Regions from separate parts of the Arthrobacter sp. 'calajunan' genome, predicted to be linked through region 2. Evidence: riboswitches for the same ligand, from Rfam matches in the RefSeq annotation. Region 2 holds a riboswitch; the other holds the start of a gene.
What was found. Region 2 has a riboswitch for thiamine pyrophosphate ahead of thiO (glycine oxidase ThiO). Riboswitches for the same ligand answer to the same signal wherever they lie in the genome.
Positions count from the first base shown of each region.

Region 1: it holds a riboswitch for thiamine pyrophosphate, as region 2 does, so the genes downstream of both, RF641_RS13260 (ECF transporter S component) here and thiO (glycine oxidase ThiO) in region 2, are expected to answer to the same signal.

Region 1 covers NZ_JBKZDY010000008.1:78,944-87,308, reverse strand. Annotated here, with positions in the region: gene RF641_RS13265 (ATP-binding cassette domain-containing protein) at 1-2,224, opposite strand, end outside; gene RF641_RS13260 (ECF transporter S component) at 2,221-2,841, opposite strand; TPP riboswitch at 2,906-3,024, opposite strand; gene RF641_RS13255 (DUF4235 domain-containing protein) at 3,099-3,350, shown strand; gene mnhG (monovalent cation/H(+) antiporter subunit G) at 3,416-3,823, opposite strand; gene RF641_RS13245 (monovalent cation/H+ antiporter complex subunit F) at 3,823-4,089, opposite strand; gene RF641_RS13240 (Na+/H+ antiporter subunit E) at 4,086-4,718, opposite strand; gene RF641_RS13235 (Na+/H+ antiporter subunit D) at 4,732-6,333, opposite strand; gene RF641_RS13230 (Na(+)/H(+) antiporter subunit C) at 6,330-6,779, opposite strand; gene RF641_RS13225 (Na+/H+ antiporter subunit A) at 6,776-8,365, opposite strand, start outside.
Region 2 covers NZ_JBKZDY010000005.1:83,476-91,840, forward strand. Annotated here, with positions in the region: gene typA (translational GTPase TypA) at 1-30, opposite strand, end outside; gene RF641_RS09500 (GNAT family N-acetyltransferase) at 185-721, opposite strand; gene RF641_RS09505 (ThiF family adenylyltransferase) at 758-1,918, opposite strand; gene RF641_RS09510 (thiazole synthase) at 1,915-2,712, opposite strand; gene thiS (sulfur carrier protein ThiS) at 2,774-3,016, opposite strand; gene thiO (glycine oxidase ThiO) at 3,013-4,209, opposite strand; TPP riboswitch at 4,197-4,301, opposite strand; gene RF641_RS09525 (Fe-S cluster assembly protein HesB) at 4,528-4,824, shown strand; gene RF641_RS09530 (OsmC family protein) at 5,025-5,456, opposite strand; gene RF641_RS09535 (GNAT family N-acetyltransferase) at 5,461-5,925, opposite strand; gene RF641_RS09540 (alpha/beta fold hydrolase) at 6,071-6,886, opposite strand; gene RF641_RS09545 (lysoplasmalogenase family protein) at 6,944-7,675, opposite strand; gene RF641_RS09550 (VOC family protein) at 7,805-8,365, opposite strand, start outside.

The sequences.
Region 1 (8,365 bases), on a different contig from region 2:
AGGTGGCGGTGCGGATCCAGGTGCGCTGCCCGGTGCCGAAGCCCTTGGCCTCCATGGTGGTGGCCAGGCGCCCGGCCCGGCGGATCGCCTGCACCAGCAGCGCCAGTAGCTGGCCGAGCTTCGCACCCACGCGCTGGCGCACGGTGCCCAGGTTGCCGATGCCGCGGGCCCGCCGCGCCAGGGTCAGCGTGGTGAATTCCTCCACCATCAAGCCCAGCAGGCGCATGCCCGCCAAGGCACCGAGCACAAAACGGTGCGGCACCTTCAGCTGCTGGGACAGCGCGCCGCCCAGGTCGCTGGGGTTCGTGGTGGACAGCAGCAGCACCATCGGCACCGCCATGGCCAATGCGCGCAGCCCCGTGGCGACGCCTCCGGCCACCGAGCCCTCGGTGATGTCGAAGATCCCCAGATCCAGCAGCACCCGTCCCGAATCCTGGCCCACCAGGGCGATGCCCCAGGCCGCCAGGACGCCGGCCGCCAGCAGCGGCCAGCCGCGGCGGAAGAACCCGCCGATGCCCAGCCCCGCCAGCGGCAGCATCAGCAGCGTGGCCGCGATGACCACCGCCGCCGAAACCCAGTCCACCGTGCTGATCAGCGGCAAAGTGGCCCCGGCGATCGCGCCGAACTTGGCCAGCGGATTGATCTTCGCCAGCCAGCTGTCCCCCACCGGGGCGTCCAGCATCGGCCCCGACGAGGTCCTCGCGGCGGCCACCTCGGCCGGCGCCAGCACCAGCTCGTCGGCCCCCAGCGCCGCGGCGAAATGCTCGTCATGGGTCACCGCGATGATCGCGGTGGATTCGGCGAGTTCCTCGATGAGCAGTTGCGCCAGCTCGCGCCAGGTGTTCGCGTCCTGCCCGAAGGTCGGCTCGTCAAGGATCACCACGTCCGGCGAGGCGGCCAGCACTGTGGCCACCGACAACCGGCGCTTCTCCCCTCCGGAAAGCGTGAACGGGTTGGCTTCGGCCAAGTCCTGCAGGCCAAGCCGCTCCAGCAACTCCTGCACCCGGGCCTCGACCTGCCGCGGATCGTACTTCTGCTCCTCGGCCGCGCCGTGCCTGGCGCGCAGCGGCGCGAAAGCCAGCTCCTCGCGCACGGACTGGGTGACGAACTGGTGCTCGGGTTCCTGGAACACCGAGCCGATGCGGGCGACCAGCGCTCCGGCCTTCCAGCTGAACGGCGAGGGCGGCAACCCGTCGGCCAGCTGGGGGCTGGCGGCGAACTGGCCTGACACAGGTTGCAGCAGCCCGCCCAGGGTCAGTGCCAGCGTGGACTTCCCTGCCCCGTTCTCCCCGCGGATCACCAGGGCCCTGCCGCCGGTGACCTCGAAGCTGGCCGGGGCGGTGCGCACAGCATGCTCGCCCCGCGCGCAAACCAGCTCCTCGGCGTGCAGCATCGGGGCGCCGCCGGCCCTCGGCGCCGGCGAGGTCTGCGGAACATAGCCCGGAATCCAGACCCCTGCCTGCGCCAATTCGGCGCGCACCGCCGCGTCCCCGGCCAGCGCCTCGGGGTGCAGGTCGTGGGCGATCCCCCCGCCGGGGGCCAGCACCAGCACCCGATCCACCTGCCGGGCCCACGCCTCCAGCCGGTGCTCCACCACGATCAGCGTCGCCCCGGTGGACTCCACGGCGCCGATCACTGCATCGCGCAACGGCGGGATGCTGCCCGGGTCGATATTCGCGGTCGGCTCGTCAAGCAGCATCAGCCCGGGGCGCATGGCCAGGATCCCGGCCAGGGCCAGGCGCTGCTTCTGCCCGCCGGACAGTTCCTGCGTGCGATGTTCGTAGCCCAGTGCGCCGAGCCCCACGGCGTCAAGCGCCTGCGGGATCCGCTCGCGGATCTCCTGCGGGTCGACGCCCAGGTTCTCGGCGCCGAAGGCGACGTCGTCACCCACCCGGCTCTGCACCACCTGGGTTTCCGGATCCTGCTGCATCAGGCCCACCGGGAAGCTGCGCGCGAACGCGTCCTGCCCGCCGACCAGCAGCTCGCCGGTGGGACCGGCGTCCTGGTCGACTTCGAGCACGCCGGCCAGCGCATGCAAGAAGGTGGATTTGCCGGCCCCCGAGGGGCCCAGCAGGAGCACCTTCTGACCTGCAGGGATCTGCACGTCAAGTCCGGCGATGGCCGGGCGGTCGCGCTCGGCATGCTGCCAGGTGAAGCCGCGCGCGCTGATCTCCACACCCTGCCGGGTCAGCGGGGCCGTACGCCCGTTGGCGGCGGCGCTCATTTGCGCACCGCAAGCGCCGGTTCCAGGTGCGCGCGGCGGCTGGCGAGGTTGCTCAGCGCGCCGGTGCGGGCCAGCGCCCGGGTAATCCACCAGGACAGCAGGCCGGCGACGACCAGGCCAGACACGGCGGTGGCTCCCACGTGGAACAGCTTCATGAACTCGGTGTATTCGGCCACGCTGCCCACGACGTAGGCTTCGCTGAGGCCGGCAAACAGGCCCGAGCCCAGGCCTGCAAGCAACGCCACCGGCAGGTTCCAGCGACGGTAGCGGAACAGCGCGAACACCAGCTCGGCGCCCAGGCCCTGGACCAGGCCGGAAATCAGCACCGGCATGCCCCAGTGCGTGCCCAGCAGCGCCTCGACCACGGCGGCCAGCACCTCGCAGAACAGTGCGGCGCCGGGCTTGCGGATGATCAGCGCGCCGAGCACCGCCGGGAACAGCCACAGGCCGGTAAGCAGGGCAGTGCCGGGTGGGAAGGCGGTGAAGGCCAGCGAGAACAGGCCGTAGCTCGCGGACCAGGCCCAGAAGACCACGCCGGAAGCGACGGCGATGACCGAGGCGATGACGATATCGACTACGCGCCAGGTGCTGCGCTGCGTCGTGCGGGTTGTGCTCATGAGGTGTCCTCCTTGATCAGGAGGGGGGATGAACGGAATCGGGGCGCTGTCCAGCGCCGGTCCGCATCCGAGATGCTCGACTTCCTTCGCCGGTACTAACCGGAGCAGGTTCGAGGGTCTGCGATCTATCGCACTCTCAGCGCCTTTCGCCGCGAACGGCTTGACGCTCCCCTGTCGGAATAATTACTGCCCACCCACCATACCGCAGGTAAGCTGGCAACGGAACGATAAGTCACAACGTTGAACGTGAGGTCCACATGAACGCAGTACAAAAGCTCATCGCAACCGGCATTTCCCTGGGTGCGGGCTTCCTCGGCAGCAAGCTGGTCGATCAGGTCTGGAAGGGTTTCACCGGCAACACCGCCCCGCGCAAGGGCAGCGAGGAAGCCGCCGAGGCTTCCATGCGCCAGGCGCTGGGCTTCGCCGTGTTCTCCGCCGTGGTCGCAGCGGTCATCCAAGTGCTGGCTGATCGCGGCACCACCAAGGCCATCGCCAAGTTCACCAAGTAGCACTCCAGCGCAACAGCAGCGGGGCATTGCCTGCTCAGGGAATGGCCCGCTGCTGTTGGTTGAAGTTATTTCGCGTCCGGCCCGGTCTCCTGCGGATCAATTTCCGGCACGGTCCCGGTGTGCGGGGCGGAGGTCACCTTCTCCACGACCTGGCGCAGCTCGTCGGAGTACAGGGTCTCCTTGGCCGCGTGCTTGGTGCGGTAGCCGGCGCGGCCGATCATGTGCGCAGACACCGGGGCGGTCAGCAGCTGCATCGCCCAGGCAAGGACGAGGACCGGGATGACGGTCCAGCTGCGCAGGTGGATGGCCAGTCCGGCGAAGATCAGCAGGAAGCCCAGCACCTGGGGTTTGGTGGCCGCATGCATGCGGGTGAGCATGTCGGGAAAGGTCAGCAGGCCGATGCCGGCAATCAGGGACATCAGGCAGCCCAGAATCAGCAGCACGGCGACGAGGATGTCGAGGAAAAGGTCCATTACGCGTTCCTCTGATCCGAGACATAGCGCGAGACGGTCACCGAGCCGATGAACCCGATGGTGCAGGCGGCGACCACGAACAGCACGTAGTCGGTGTGCCTGTTCAACGCCATCTCCAGGCACAGGGCCGCGGAGATGATCAGCAGCATGACATCCAGGGCCAGCACCCGGTCGAGGATTGAGGGGCCTTTCGCCACACGGACCAGGCAGGCGATGGCGCCCAGCCCGAGCAGGCTGCCGCAGATCCAGACGACAACTTCGATCATGGCTTCTCCTTTGTCCTTCTCACGCGGGGGCTGCATTCGTTCTTGATGGCTTCGTACTCGTCCTGGCTGCCGATGGCCATGATCAGGCGGCGTTCGATGTCGCGGATGTTCTCCCGCGCCTTCGCGACCTCCTGGGCCGAGTCGACGTCGATGTAGTGCAGATACAGGGTCGAGGAGCTGCGGTCCACGTCGAGCACGAAGGACCCGGGAATCAGCGTCAGCACATGGCCCACGGTCATCACGATCAGGTCCGAGTCGGTGCGCAGCGGCACCGCGATCACCGAGCTGCGCGTCTTCTTCCCGCGCACCACCGCCAGCCAGGCGACGTGGACGCTGGCGGCGACGACCTGGCCCAGGAACCATCCGAACAGCTTGACGCAGTACCAGAGGTTCAGCCGCCCGGAGAGCACCACCGGCGGCAGCGGGAACAGGTTCACGATGACCAGCGCGATGACGGCGCCAAAGATCAGGTTGCCCGGGGAGAAGTCCTGCCAGAGCGCTCCCCAGACGAAAACCAGCAGGAGCAGCAGCGGCCACTCCTGCTTGAGCGTGGCGCGGTGGCGGACGCCGGCGGTGTCCAGCGCGTCGTCGATGCGCTGGTCGCGCGGGGCCAGGTTCTTGTTCGGCATGTTGTCCCTCCGCTCAGTAACTCAGGATGGCGTTGATGTACGGTTCGTGGGCGATCAGCTGCGCCGCCACTCGCTGGCAGAACTCGAAGATCGGCCCGGCGAACACCGTCAGCGCGATGCCCGCCACCACCAGCGAGCCGGTGGCGTAGCGCATGCCCCAGGGCAGCGCCTCGGATTCGAGTTCGCGGGCCAGCTTCAGGCCCAGGTGCGGCGCCTGGGCGCCGCCGGCGGCGGTCTGGTCCGCGACCTTCGCCGCCTCGTCCACCAGGTCCGGGTTGGGGATCTCGGCGTCCGCCGCGCGGCGCCAGAACATGCGGGCCCACACGCGGATGATCGCCAGCAGGGTCAGCAGGCTGGTCAGCAGGCCGGCGGCGATGACCACCCAGGTCAACGCGTCTGCATCCTGCGCGGCCGCATGCAGCAGCCCGAACTTACCCAGGAAGCCGGAGAACGGCGGGATGCCGCCCAAGTTGATGGCCGGGATGAAGAACAGCAGCGACAGCGCCGGGGACAGCTTGGCCAGCGATCCCAGCCGGGTCACGTTCGCGCTGCCGGCGCGGCGCTCGATCAGCCCCGCCACCATGAACAGCGAGGTCTGCACGATGATGTGGTGGCCGACGTAGTAGATGGTCGCCGCGATGGCCAGCTCGCCGCCCACGGCCACGCCGAAGATCAGGTAGCCGATGTGGCTGGTCAGCGTGAAGGACAGCATACGCTTGAAGTCGGTCTGCGCGATCGCGCCGAGGATACCGATGACCATGGTCAGCGCCGCGACCACCAGCAGCCCGGCGTTCACCGCGCCTCCCGGGAACAGCAGCGTCTCGGTGCGCACGATCGCGTACACCCCCACCTTGGTCAGCAGGCCGGCGAACACCGCGGTCACCGGGGCCGGGGCCGTCGGATAGGAGTCCGGAAGCCACAGCGACAGCGGGAAGACCGCCGCCTTGATGCCGAAGGCGATCAGCAGCAGCACATGCAGGATCAGCTGCGGTCCCTGGTCAAGCTGCGGCAGCTTCCCTGCCAGGTCCGCCATGTTCACGGTGCCGGTCGCCGCGTAGGTCATCGCGATGCCCATCAGGAAGATCACCGAGGAGACCACGGAGACCACCACATAGGTGGTGCCCGCGCGGATGCGCTCGGCAGTGGCGCCCAGGGTCAGCAGCACGTAGCTGGCGGTCAGCAGGATCTCGAAGCCGACATACAGGTTGAACAGGTCAGCTGCCAGGAACGCGTTGGACACGCCGGCCAGCAGGATCAGGTAGGCCGGGTGGAACACCGACACCGGCCCGGGTTCGTCCCCGTCGGCCAGGCCCTGGCTGGTCGCGTAGAACAGCACCGCCAGCGACACCAGGGTGGAGATCAGCAGCATGAAGGCGCTGAAGCCGTCGACCATCAGCGAGATGCCCCACGGCGACTGCCAGCCGCCGATATGCACCGCGTAGCTCTCCCCGCCCCACACGGCGGCCAGCATGCCGGCTTCCAGGAGCAGGGTCACGCACAGGATGCCGATGGTGATCAGGCGCTGCAGCTTGATGCGGCGGCGGACCAGGAAGGCGGCGCCGGCGCCGAAGATCGGCAGTACCACCGCCAGCGGAGCAAGATCCAGGAAATTCACTCTTCCCCCTCGCGAATCGGTCGGCCTTCTTCGTCAACGAACTCGGTCGTGTCCTCGGCCACCGGCGAATCTTCCTCTTCGTCATAGGCGGTGGACTGCGACACCTTGATGTCTTCGGTGTCGTCGGCCAGCACGTCGGCGCTGGTCAGCGTCCAGGAGCGGTAGATCATCGCGAGCAGGAACGCGGTCACCGCGAAGGTGATCACGATCGCGGTCAGGATCAGCGCCTGCGGCAGCGGGTCGGAGTACTGATCGGCGGGCAGGTCGGGCTTGAACAGCGGCGCCGCGCCCTTGCGCCCGCCGGCCGTCAGGATCAGCAGGTTCACCCCGTTGCCCAGCAGCATGATGCCCAGCAGCACGCGGGTCAGGGTGCGTTCGAGCACCAGGTAGAACCCGGTGGCCAGCAGCACCCCGGTGATGACCAGGAAAGTGATGTTCACGCTCATCGGCCGACTCCCGTCTGCGACGCTTGGATTGGGTCATGCTGTTCGATGGGGCTGCGGCCCTCGGAGAGCAGGTCGATCTCGCTGCCCAGCGAGCGCAGCACGTCCTGCACCAGGCCGAGCACCACCAGGTACACGCCGATGTCGAAGATCGTGGAGGTCACGAACTTGTGCTCGCCGAAGACCGGAAGCCAGAACTCCCACGCGTAGGTCGTGAAGATCTCGTCCCCCGCGAACAGCGGCATGATCCCGGACAGCCCCGCCAGCGCGATGCCGCCGCCGATCAGCATGCCCGGAGCGATGCGCATGGACTCGGACAGCTCGATGCGCCCGCCGGCCAGGTAGCGGATGGTCAGCGCCAGGCCGGCGATCAGGCCGCCGGCGAACCCGCCGCCGGGGGTGTTGTGCCCGGCCAGCAGCGTGTACACGGACATGATCAGCACCGAGTGGAACATCAGGCGGGTGACCACTTCGAAGATGATCGAGCGGCGTTCGGCCACCAGGGTGTTGCCGGCCATCAGCCAGTCCTGGTTGGAGCTGGCGGCGAAGCGCCGGGCGATGCGCAGCTCGACCTCCTTCTCCGCCTGGGAGCCCATGGCCTCGGAGCCGGAGTCGATGCTGCCCGGGGCCACCTGGTGGGCGCGCACCCTTCGGCCGAAGCCGCGGCCGGCGAAGATCAGCGAGGCCACGCCGGTGGCCGCAGCGGCCAGCACGGTGATTTCCCCGAAGGTGTCCCATACGCGCATGTCCACCAGGGCCACGTTCACGACGTTTTTGCCGAAGCCCTCGTAATAGGCAAGTTCCGGCCATTCCAGAGAGATCGGCGCCTGCCCGCGGGCTGCCATCATCGCGATCGCGATGTACACGACCATGATCGACAGCGCGATCGCCAGGATCGCGCGGCCCCACTTGATGCGGGTCAGCCCAACCCACAGGCGCTTGGGCAGCGCGCGCAGCGCCAGCACGAAAGAGACCAGCACGATGGTTTCCACCAGCAGCTGGGTCAGCGCCAGGTCCGGGGCGCCCTGCAGGGCGAAGATCGCGACCATGCCGTAGCCGGTCACCGAGACCATCAGCACCGCCATGAAGCGCTTGGGCGCGGCGATCGCGATCACGCAGCCGGCGATGATGATCGCCCCGATGATCAGCTGCGCCGGATGGTCGGCAATGACCCAATTGGTCGGCCACGGGGTTTCCACCGCCAGCGCGATGCCCAGCGGCAGAACCAGCACCACGGACAGGATCACACCCAGGTAGAAGGACAGCGAACCGCGCTGGGTGCGGCCGGTGATCCAGATGGCCGCCATGTCCAGCACGTTCACCGACATGCGGTACAGCTCCTCGGCGGAGGTGACCATGCGGCGCAGCGGCGCGCCGGTATCGGTGCGCCGGCGGATCCAGTAGAAGAACAGGCCAAGCCCCACCGAGATCGCGCTCAAGCCCAGGGCCGCGTTGAACCCGGCGAAGGCCGCCAGGTGCATGTCCGGGGCCCCGCCCTGCAGCGCGGACCAATGCTTGGAGAGCAGCTCCACCGGGTACGGGAACAGCCCGAACCCCAGGGTCAGGGTGCTCAGCACCAGCAGCGGGGT
Region 2 (8,365 bases):
TTCTTCGCGGCTCGTGATGTTATCTGACATGCGTGAAGGCTCACTTCTGCTCGAGTTAAGGGTCAATGGAGTCGGGGCCAAAGTCGACCCAGCTATTTATTCTACGCTCTCATGGCAAGCCAACCGGCGAGGTGTGTCAAAACATACAGAAAAAAGTACGCAACATCCGGGTGAACCCGCGGGTTCAGGCGGTCGGCACCCAGAATCGCAGCTGGGCGGTTCCGTCCCCGTCAACGACTTGAGGGCGTTGCGCGTCGGGAACTCCCCCGCAGCGCAGGATGGTGGCGCGCGATCCGGCGTTGCCGGCGGCGCAGGTGATCAGCGCCCTCTGGACCCCGGCCGCGAGCAGCTCGTCCAGCCCGAAACGGCACAGCGCCCCGGCGACTCCCTGCCGGCGCGCCTCGGGCAGCACCCCGTAGCCGAGGTGCCCGCCCAGATTCTCCAGGGAGGAGTTCAATGCGTAGCGCACCGATACCCGTCCCAGGAGCCAGCCGTCCTGGTCCACCGCGACGAACAGGGCCGAGCGGACCCAGCCCTCGGGAACGTGCTCCCCGCGCCGCCCGGCATTCATCCGGTACACGTAGTCAGCCCAGTTTCCCTTCTCCGTCCAGGAGGGCAGGAATTCAAAGTCGTCGGCCAGCAGCGCGTGGTGCGCGTCGATGGCCTGCTGCTCGTCGGCGTCGGTGAGTTCGCGAAACGCCAGTTCGCCCAATACGTCCATGGATCCAGTATCCCAGCCGGCCGCTGGCCCGCGTCGTCAGTAGGCCAGCGCCTCGCCGCGCACCTGCTGGTACCATTCCAGGGTGCCGCCGGACAGGTTCAACACCTGCGCCCCGGCCGGCTGCGGGCCCAGCGCCTGGGCGGCGCGCAGCGAACGGGCCCCGCTCTTGCAGGCGAGCACCACGTGGGTGGCGCCCTGGGCGGGGATCGCGTCCCAGCCGCGGGAGAGCACCTGATCCAGCGGCACGTGCACACTGCCGGTGATGGCGGCGATTTGCCGTTCCCAGTCCTCGCGCACGTCGATGACCAGCACCCGGCCCGGCGCCGTTTGGCTGCCTCGCAGGGTTTCCAGCTCTGCCGCGCCCAACTGGCCAACGGCCGGGGCCAGGGCGCAGGATTCCTGCGCGTAGTTCTCCAGCTTGCGCACCCGGGCACGCCGCGGGTCGCGTTCGAAGGACAGGGTGCGCACCCCGGCGCTCAGCGCGTCGTAGAGCCAGAGCTTGCCGGAGAGGGTTTCACCGGTTCCGGTGATCAGCTTCAGCGCCTCGACGGCCATGATCGAGCCGACCACCCCGCACAGGGCGCCGAACACGCCGCCCTCGGCGCAGCTGGGTACCGAGTCCGCGTCCGGGATCTCCGGGAACAGGTCGCGCAGCATCGGCCCGGTGCGCGGGTCGAACACCGAGACCTGGCCGGAGAACTGGAACAGCGTGCCCCACACCAGCGGGGTTCCGGTCAGCTCGGCGGCGTCGTTTGACAGGTAGCGGGTGGCGAAGTTGTCGCTGCCGTCGATCACCAGGTCGTAGCCGGCGAACAGCTCCAGCGCGTTGTCCGGGGTCAGCCGCTGCCCCAGGGGAACCACCAGGACCTGGTCGTTCAGCTGCGCCGCCAGCCGGGGCACCGAGTCGACCTTGCGCGCCCCGACGTCCGACTGGCGGTGCATGATCTGGCGCTGCAGGTTGGACAGCTCCACGGTGTCGTCGTCCATGACCGCCAGCGTGCCCACGCCGGCGGCGATCAGGTAGCTGGAGATCGGGCTGCCCAGTCCCCCGGCGCCGATGACCAGCACGCGCGCGGCGGCGATGCGGCGCTGGCCTTCCTCCCCGACCCCGGGCAGGGTCAGGTGCCGGGAATAGCGGGCCAGCTGGGCAAGGTCCAGCGCGGTGCGCGGTGCGACCAGCGGTGCGCGGCCGCTCACGAGAAGTCCCCGATCAGCGCCTGCATCATTCCCTCGCCCGGGGAGGAGGCCAGCGCGGTGTCGCGCACCGGGATGCGCCCCGCCAGCCGGGCGGCGCGTCCGGCGCGCACGGCGTCGCGCATCGCGGCGGCCATCAGCGGGGCGTTGTGGGCGCGGGTCACGGCGCTGGCCAGCAGCACCGCGTCGCAGCCCAGCTCCATCGCCTTCGCGGCGTCGGAAGCGGTACCCACCCCGGCATCCAGGATCACCGGGACGGTGGCGCGGGAGACGATGGTGGCGATGTTGTGCGGGTTCAGGATGCCCAGCCCGGAGCCGATGGGCGCCCCGGCCGGCATGACCGCCGCGACCCCGGCGTCCTGCAGCCGGGCGGCCAGCGCAGGGTCGTCGTTGGTGTAGGCGAAGACCTCGAAGCCGTCGGCGACCAGCTGCTCGGCGGCGGCGAACAGCTCCAGCGGGTCGGGCAGCAGGGTGTGCTCGTCGGCGATCACCTCCAGCTTCACCCAGTTCGTTTCCAGCGCCTCGCGCGCCAGATGGGCGGTGAGGATCGCGTCGCGGGCGGTGAAGCAGCCAGCGGTATTCGGCAGCGCGGCGATGCCGTGGCGCTGCAGCAGCTCGTACACGCTGGCCGAGCCGCCGGCCGAGTAGTGCCGGATGGACACCGTGGTCAATTCGGTGCCAGAGAGCGCGAGCGCCTGCTCCAGGGTGCTCAGCGAGGTGGCCCCGCCGGTGCCCAGGATCAGCCGGGAGCCGAAGCTGCGCCCTGCCACTTCGAAGGCGTCGTTGACGGCATCCAGCTCGGTGAGGTCCGCGGCGGTGGTGGTTTCAGTGGTGTTCTGCGTGCTGCTCTGCACTGGTTCAGCCTCCCTGGGCGGCGGTGACGAGTTCGACGGTGTGGCCGGCGGCCAATTCCCGCTGCGCCCAGGCGCTGCGCGGGACCACCGCGCCGTTCACGGCGACGGCCAGGCCCAGCTTGGTGCCGTCGGCGGCCTGGCCCTGTTCGTCAAGTTCGCGGCCCAGGTGCGCGGAGACCAGATCGCGCAGGGTGGAACCCTGCTGGATCGTGGTGGGGGTTGAGTTCAGCGTGATGTCGATGGTCATCGGTGCAGCTCCATTCGGGTCGGTGCAAGTCGTGAAGGGTCGGTTCGGGAAGTTTCAGCTCGGGAAAGTCCTGCCGGGTCCGGCGCACTCCCGCCGCTGAAGCGCGCGGGGTCCACGGCCCGGGCGTGCTCCGCGTGCGGCGGCTGGCCCAGGACCAGGTCCGCGGTCAGCGAGGAGCCGAACGGGGTGAGCAGCACCCCGTGGCGGGAATAGCCGGTGGAGAGCACCATTCCGTCATCCAGCCGCCCGATCAGCGGCCGGTCGTCGGGAGTGCCGGGCCTGGCGCGGGCGATGACCTCGTTCAGCGAGCAGTCGACGATCCCGGGCACCAGGCGGCGGGCGTTGTCCAGCAGCTTGTGCATCTGCCCGATGTTGACCGCCTCGTTGCCGTCCTCGCGGCTGCTGGCGCCCAGCACCAGCGAGCCGTCCGCGCGCGGCACCAGGTAGACCGGGTCGCGATGCACGATCCCGCGCACCGTGTGCGTGAGCAGCCGCGGGCCCGCAGGGCCCTGCAGCCGGAAGATGTCCCCGTAGACCGGGCGCAGCGGAAGTTCCGGCGTCCCGGCTACGGTGCCCAGGCCCGCGGCGAGCACCACCTGGTCCGCCTCGATGATCCGGCCGCTGCCGGTGCGCACCGCGTGGGTGGTCCCGGCACGCTGCAGCAGCTCGACGGCCGGTTCGCGGACCAGCTGGGCGTCCAGGTGCCCGGCCAGGATCGCCACCACGGAGCGCGGGTCGATCTGGTGGTCCCCGGCGCAGCGCACCGCGCCGGCGATGTTGCTGGCCAGCGCCGGTTCCAGCCGGCGGGCGGCGCTGGGCAGCAGGGTCTGCGCGCTGAAGCCCAGGGACGTCTGCAGCTGCACCAGCTCGTGCAGGGCGTCGCGGTCGGCCGGTTCGGCGGCGACCACCAGGGTCGCATTCTCCAGGTAGTCCGGGCGCCGTCCGGTGGCCTGCTCGATGCGCTGCACGAAATCCGGGTAGGCCTGGTTCGAGGCGCCGAGCAGTTCATGCAGGATTCCGTGGCCCCAGGTGGTTTCGGCGGCCGGGGCGAGCATGCCGGCGGCGGCGCGGCTGGCCCCCTGCCCGGGGTCGGGGTCGATGACGGTGACTTCGCAGCCGCGCCAACGCAGTTCGAAGGCGGTGGACAGGCCGATGATCCCGGCCCCGATGATGGCAACGTGCAACGAAGGCACTTCCTTCCTACGGCGGCATGACCCGCATCAGGTGTAGCGGTCGGCTCGGTGCCCTCTCAGCCTGGTCGGTTCAGGCTCCCGCGGAGTTGAAGCGATTATAGGCATGAGCTGCACCACAAATGCCAACTGTGCGCCGCGGGCGCGTCATCTTTGCGCGCGGCGGCGGCGGTCCGGGGGTCCTGGGCGCGTCGTTCCAAGGTGCCGGATGGGTAAATCCTCAAAGATCCATGAATTCATTTGCCCGCGCCCCGGCCCGTAGGGAAGCGTGGCGTGAAGGCGCCCGGAACCGGGCGGCACCGCAACCGGAAGGAGAACACAGTGCTGACACTGACCGATCAGGCCGATGCGATCGTGACCTCGCTGGTCACCAACCAGACGGAGGACACCGAGGCGGGGCTCCGCATCCAGCCCGCCGAGGAGACCGACGGCCAGCAGACCGAGCGTTTCGCCGTGCGGGTCGTCGACGGCCCGCAGCCGGCGGACCAGGTGATCCAGGGCGAGGGCAGCCCCGTCTTCCTCGACGAGCTGGTCACCGACGCCCTGGATGACAAGGTGCTCGACGCGAACGTGGATGCCGAGGGAACCATCACCTTCCAGGTCCTGGCCCAGCGTTAGGCTTGCGCCATCCGCAACCTGGGGCTGGTCCCCGGCGCGGCGGCGCACGCGCAACTGCCCGGGCAGCGCTCGTGCGGATCCGGTCTTCCCGAATCCGCATCCAGAGCCGCTGCACCGGGCAGTTGCATGTTGGCTATGTTGTGATGCGGCGTAGTGACGCGCCGGCTCCCTGCCGGCTTCCCGCCGCGGTTGGATGTCCGCTAGTCGACGATCTCGCTGGCGACCTTGGCCCCCAGCTCTACGGTGCGCGAGACCGTGCAGTACTTGTCATGGGAGAGCTTCACGATGCGCTCGACCATGCCGGCGGCCTTGCGGCCCTCGTCGGTGTCGGGGAACTTCAGGTCGAAAGACATCGTGATGTCGTCCATGCGCCCGGCGCCGTCCTCATTTAGCTTGTAGCCGCTGGCGGCGACCTCGAACTTCTCCGGTTCGCTGCGCCGGGTGGTGGCCACGTCGACGTCAATGGCCGAGCAGCCGGCGATGGCCGCCAGCAGCAGCTCCACCGGGGTCAGCAGCCCCTCGCCCTGGCCGAACTCCAAACTGGCGCCGCTCTCGGCGCTGGTCGCCCGGTACTTCCTGGACTCGACTCGTTCGACTTTGACTTCACGCAGTTCACGGGTGTTTTCGCTCATGGATCTATCGTGACACGTCCGGGGCGGAAAGCTGGACATGGCGCAGCTGGATCCGGGCCAGCGGGTCGGTGTGCTCGGCTTCCCTTTCAACCTCGAAACCGTGGTCGAGGAAAAACGACAGGGTGCTCGCGTTCTGCCCATTGATCTGGATGCAGGTCGCCGGGCACAGCGTGAGGATGTCCTTCAGCAGCGCGCTGCCCACGCCGTGGTGGCGGTCGTGGTGGCGCACCCATAAGAGCTCGATCTGCGTTTGGCTCCAGGCGGCGAAACCGACGATCTCCTGGCCCAGCTGGGCGATCCTCACCGAGACGCGCTGGGAGTAGACCGCTTCGAGGGCGTTGGCGACGGCGTCCACATCGGCGGCCGAGAGGAAGTCGCGTCCTCCCTCCACCGAGTTGCGCCAGACATCCAGGAGTTCAGGGACTTCCTCCACGCTGGTCCAATTGCGAAGAACGAGCATCTCAGACATTGCCACTCCTCCCAGCTGCGGAATACTCCGCGTGTTGTCTCGTTATTTTCTCCTTGTGAGATGCCACAGAGAAGCACGGATAGGTAACAAGTAACGACTCATCTGCGCCGTAAAAGCGGGCCCGGGGATCTCGGACTGTCACAACTCACGACACAGCGAAGGCAGAAACCGCCTTGGCCCAGCCGGTAATTTCCTCTGCCACAATATCTGGTTGGTCAAGGTGCACGTTGTGCCCCGCCGCAGGAACAACAACGATTTCGGCCGATGGATACCTCGCCGCGAGCCTGCGCGGATCGGCGAAACCGGTGACGTGGTCATGTTTCCCGCACAGCATCAGCACCGGGCAGCGCAGCTGTCCGGTGCGCTCGACCGGCAGCTCGTCCAGGAAGTAGCGCTTGGACAGCTTGGCCAGCGAACGCAGGTTCACCGCGCGGATCCCGGGCAGTGCATGGGCGCGGAAGCGTTGCCAGTTCTCCACGGTCTGGAGCACCGACATCTGTTTGTAATGGTCGGCATCCTGCGCCGGCAGCCCGGCCAGCAGCTCGGGATCCTGCAGCAGGATTTCCCGCGGAGGCACGGTCCGCTGCGAATGCGCCAGATACACCAAGGGCGCCAGCATGGCGATGCCCATCACCTGGGCGCCGAAGCGGTCGCCCATCTCCTGGGCCAGCAGCGACCCGAGCGAGTTGCCGATCATCGCGAATGGCCGGTCCCCGCACTGCCGACGGATCAGCTGCTGAAGCCAATCGGCGATCTCCGGCAGGCCGGCGGCGCCATCCAGCGCAGCAGTGCCTCCCATGCCGGGAAGGTCAACGTAGATCCGCTGGAATATGCCGGTCGCCGCCAGCACCTCGTCCAGCGCCAGGAGAATCCGGTGGTCGACCCCGTGCCCGTGAACCAGCACCAACGGGATCCCGTGGCCGGCAACTTTCTGCACGCCGTCAATGTGGTGCTGGTTCATGCTCAGGGGCCATTCCTTCGAGGCTGGGGCGTCATCTCGGCGCGGGCCTCGAACGGATCATCGTCCGGCGGCTTGTTGCCTCGCGGCTCCGATGGCCGCGTTGTCCTTGTCCAAAATAGCGCTCACCAGCAGAAACTGTCCAAGAATGTAGGTGAGCATGATCCAGAAGTCCTGGGCCGGAACATCGATGTCGGTGAACGAGCGCAACGCGATCAGCGAGTCGGAGAAGAAGAAAATTGCCCCGCCCAGGCCGCCCTTCAACCCGGTCCCGGTCGAGAGCACCGCCATCGTCACCAGCGCCAGCCCGTAGACGATTACCGGCACCAGCAGCGCGTCGGCCGACGGGGCGCACAGCACCACCAGCCCAGCGAGCACCAGCAGATACGGCAGCAGCCAGACCGGGCGGCGGAGCACCGAGCTGCGCCACCACCGGCGCAGGAGCACGATATAGAAAACCTGCGCCATCAGGAAGGATCCGACCATGCTCAGGAATCCCGGATCTCCATGAAGCACCCGAGGGATCGAATCCCCAAGCCAGGAGAAGAACACCGCGACCAGCGCCAGCCTGACCAGGCTGCTCCGAGGAGCCGGCGTGCAGCCGAGAACGTACCCGCCGAGCATCGGCATCAGCAGAACCTGAGTGACCTCACCGAGCAGCTGCCCCGGGGCGAGCAGCTGCGACACCAGGTGGATCAGCGAAACCGCCAGCAGCAAGGCCAGGAACACCCGCGCCAATGGGCCGGCGTGCGTGCCATGCCCCGGTCCCAGACGAACCCCGTCGATGCCCATCGCTCCCCCGCTCGTGAAACTGGTTTACGGACCGTCTGTTCACATGCCAAGCACGGCACCGGCCTTGGGGAAGACACTAGCCAGCATGGCTAACCGGAGCAATACCCGGGTTGCCCTCCGCGTGGGGCGTCAATCACTTTCTTCCTGCGCAGCGCCGGGAGCCGGTAGCACGCAGAACTCGTTGCCCGAGGGATCTTGGTAAATGCGCCACGGCAGCGAGCCCCACTGCGAAGGCAGTTCGCGGCCGCCGGCCGCGGCGATCCGTTCCGCAACAACCAGAGGGTCATCACCGGATTCCAGCCGAAGATCGAGGTGCACAGGGTTCTTCTCACCCTTGCCCTTGGCCTCGGATTCGGCAACGAATTCCAGTCGCGGGCCTTGGCCGGTGGGATGGCGCAGCGCCGTCAACTTGCCGGGCTGGTCGATCTGCCACCCGGACAGGCCCGCCCAGAATTGAGTGTCGCGCCCCGGATCGCTCGATTCCAGCCTGATAGTCCGCAGCTGCAGCGGCGCTTCCTGGATTTGCCTCGGGGACCCTCCAGCGAGGGTGAACGTGTTGCCTTCCGGATCACTGTGCACGGTGCCTTCCGCAGCATCACCGGAATCCGGCAGACCTGCAGCCACCAGGCCAAGGACCACACGCTGGCGCGAGCGCCGGACCGGCTCCACGCGCGGGAAACACAAATCGAA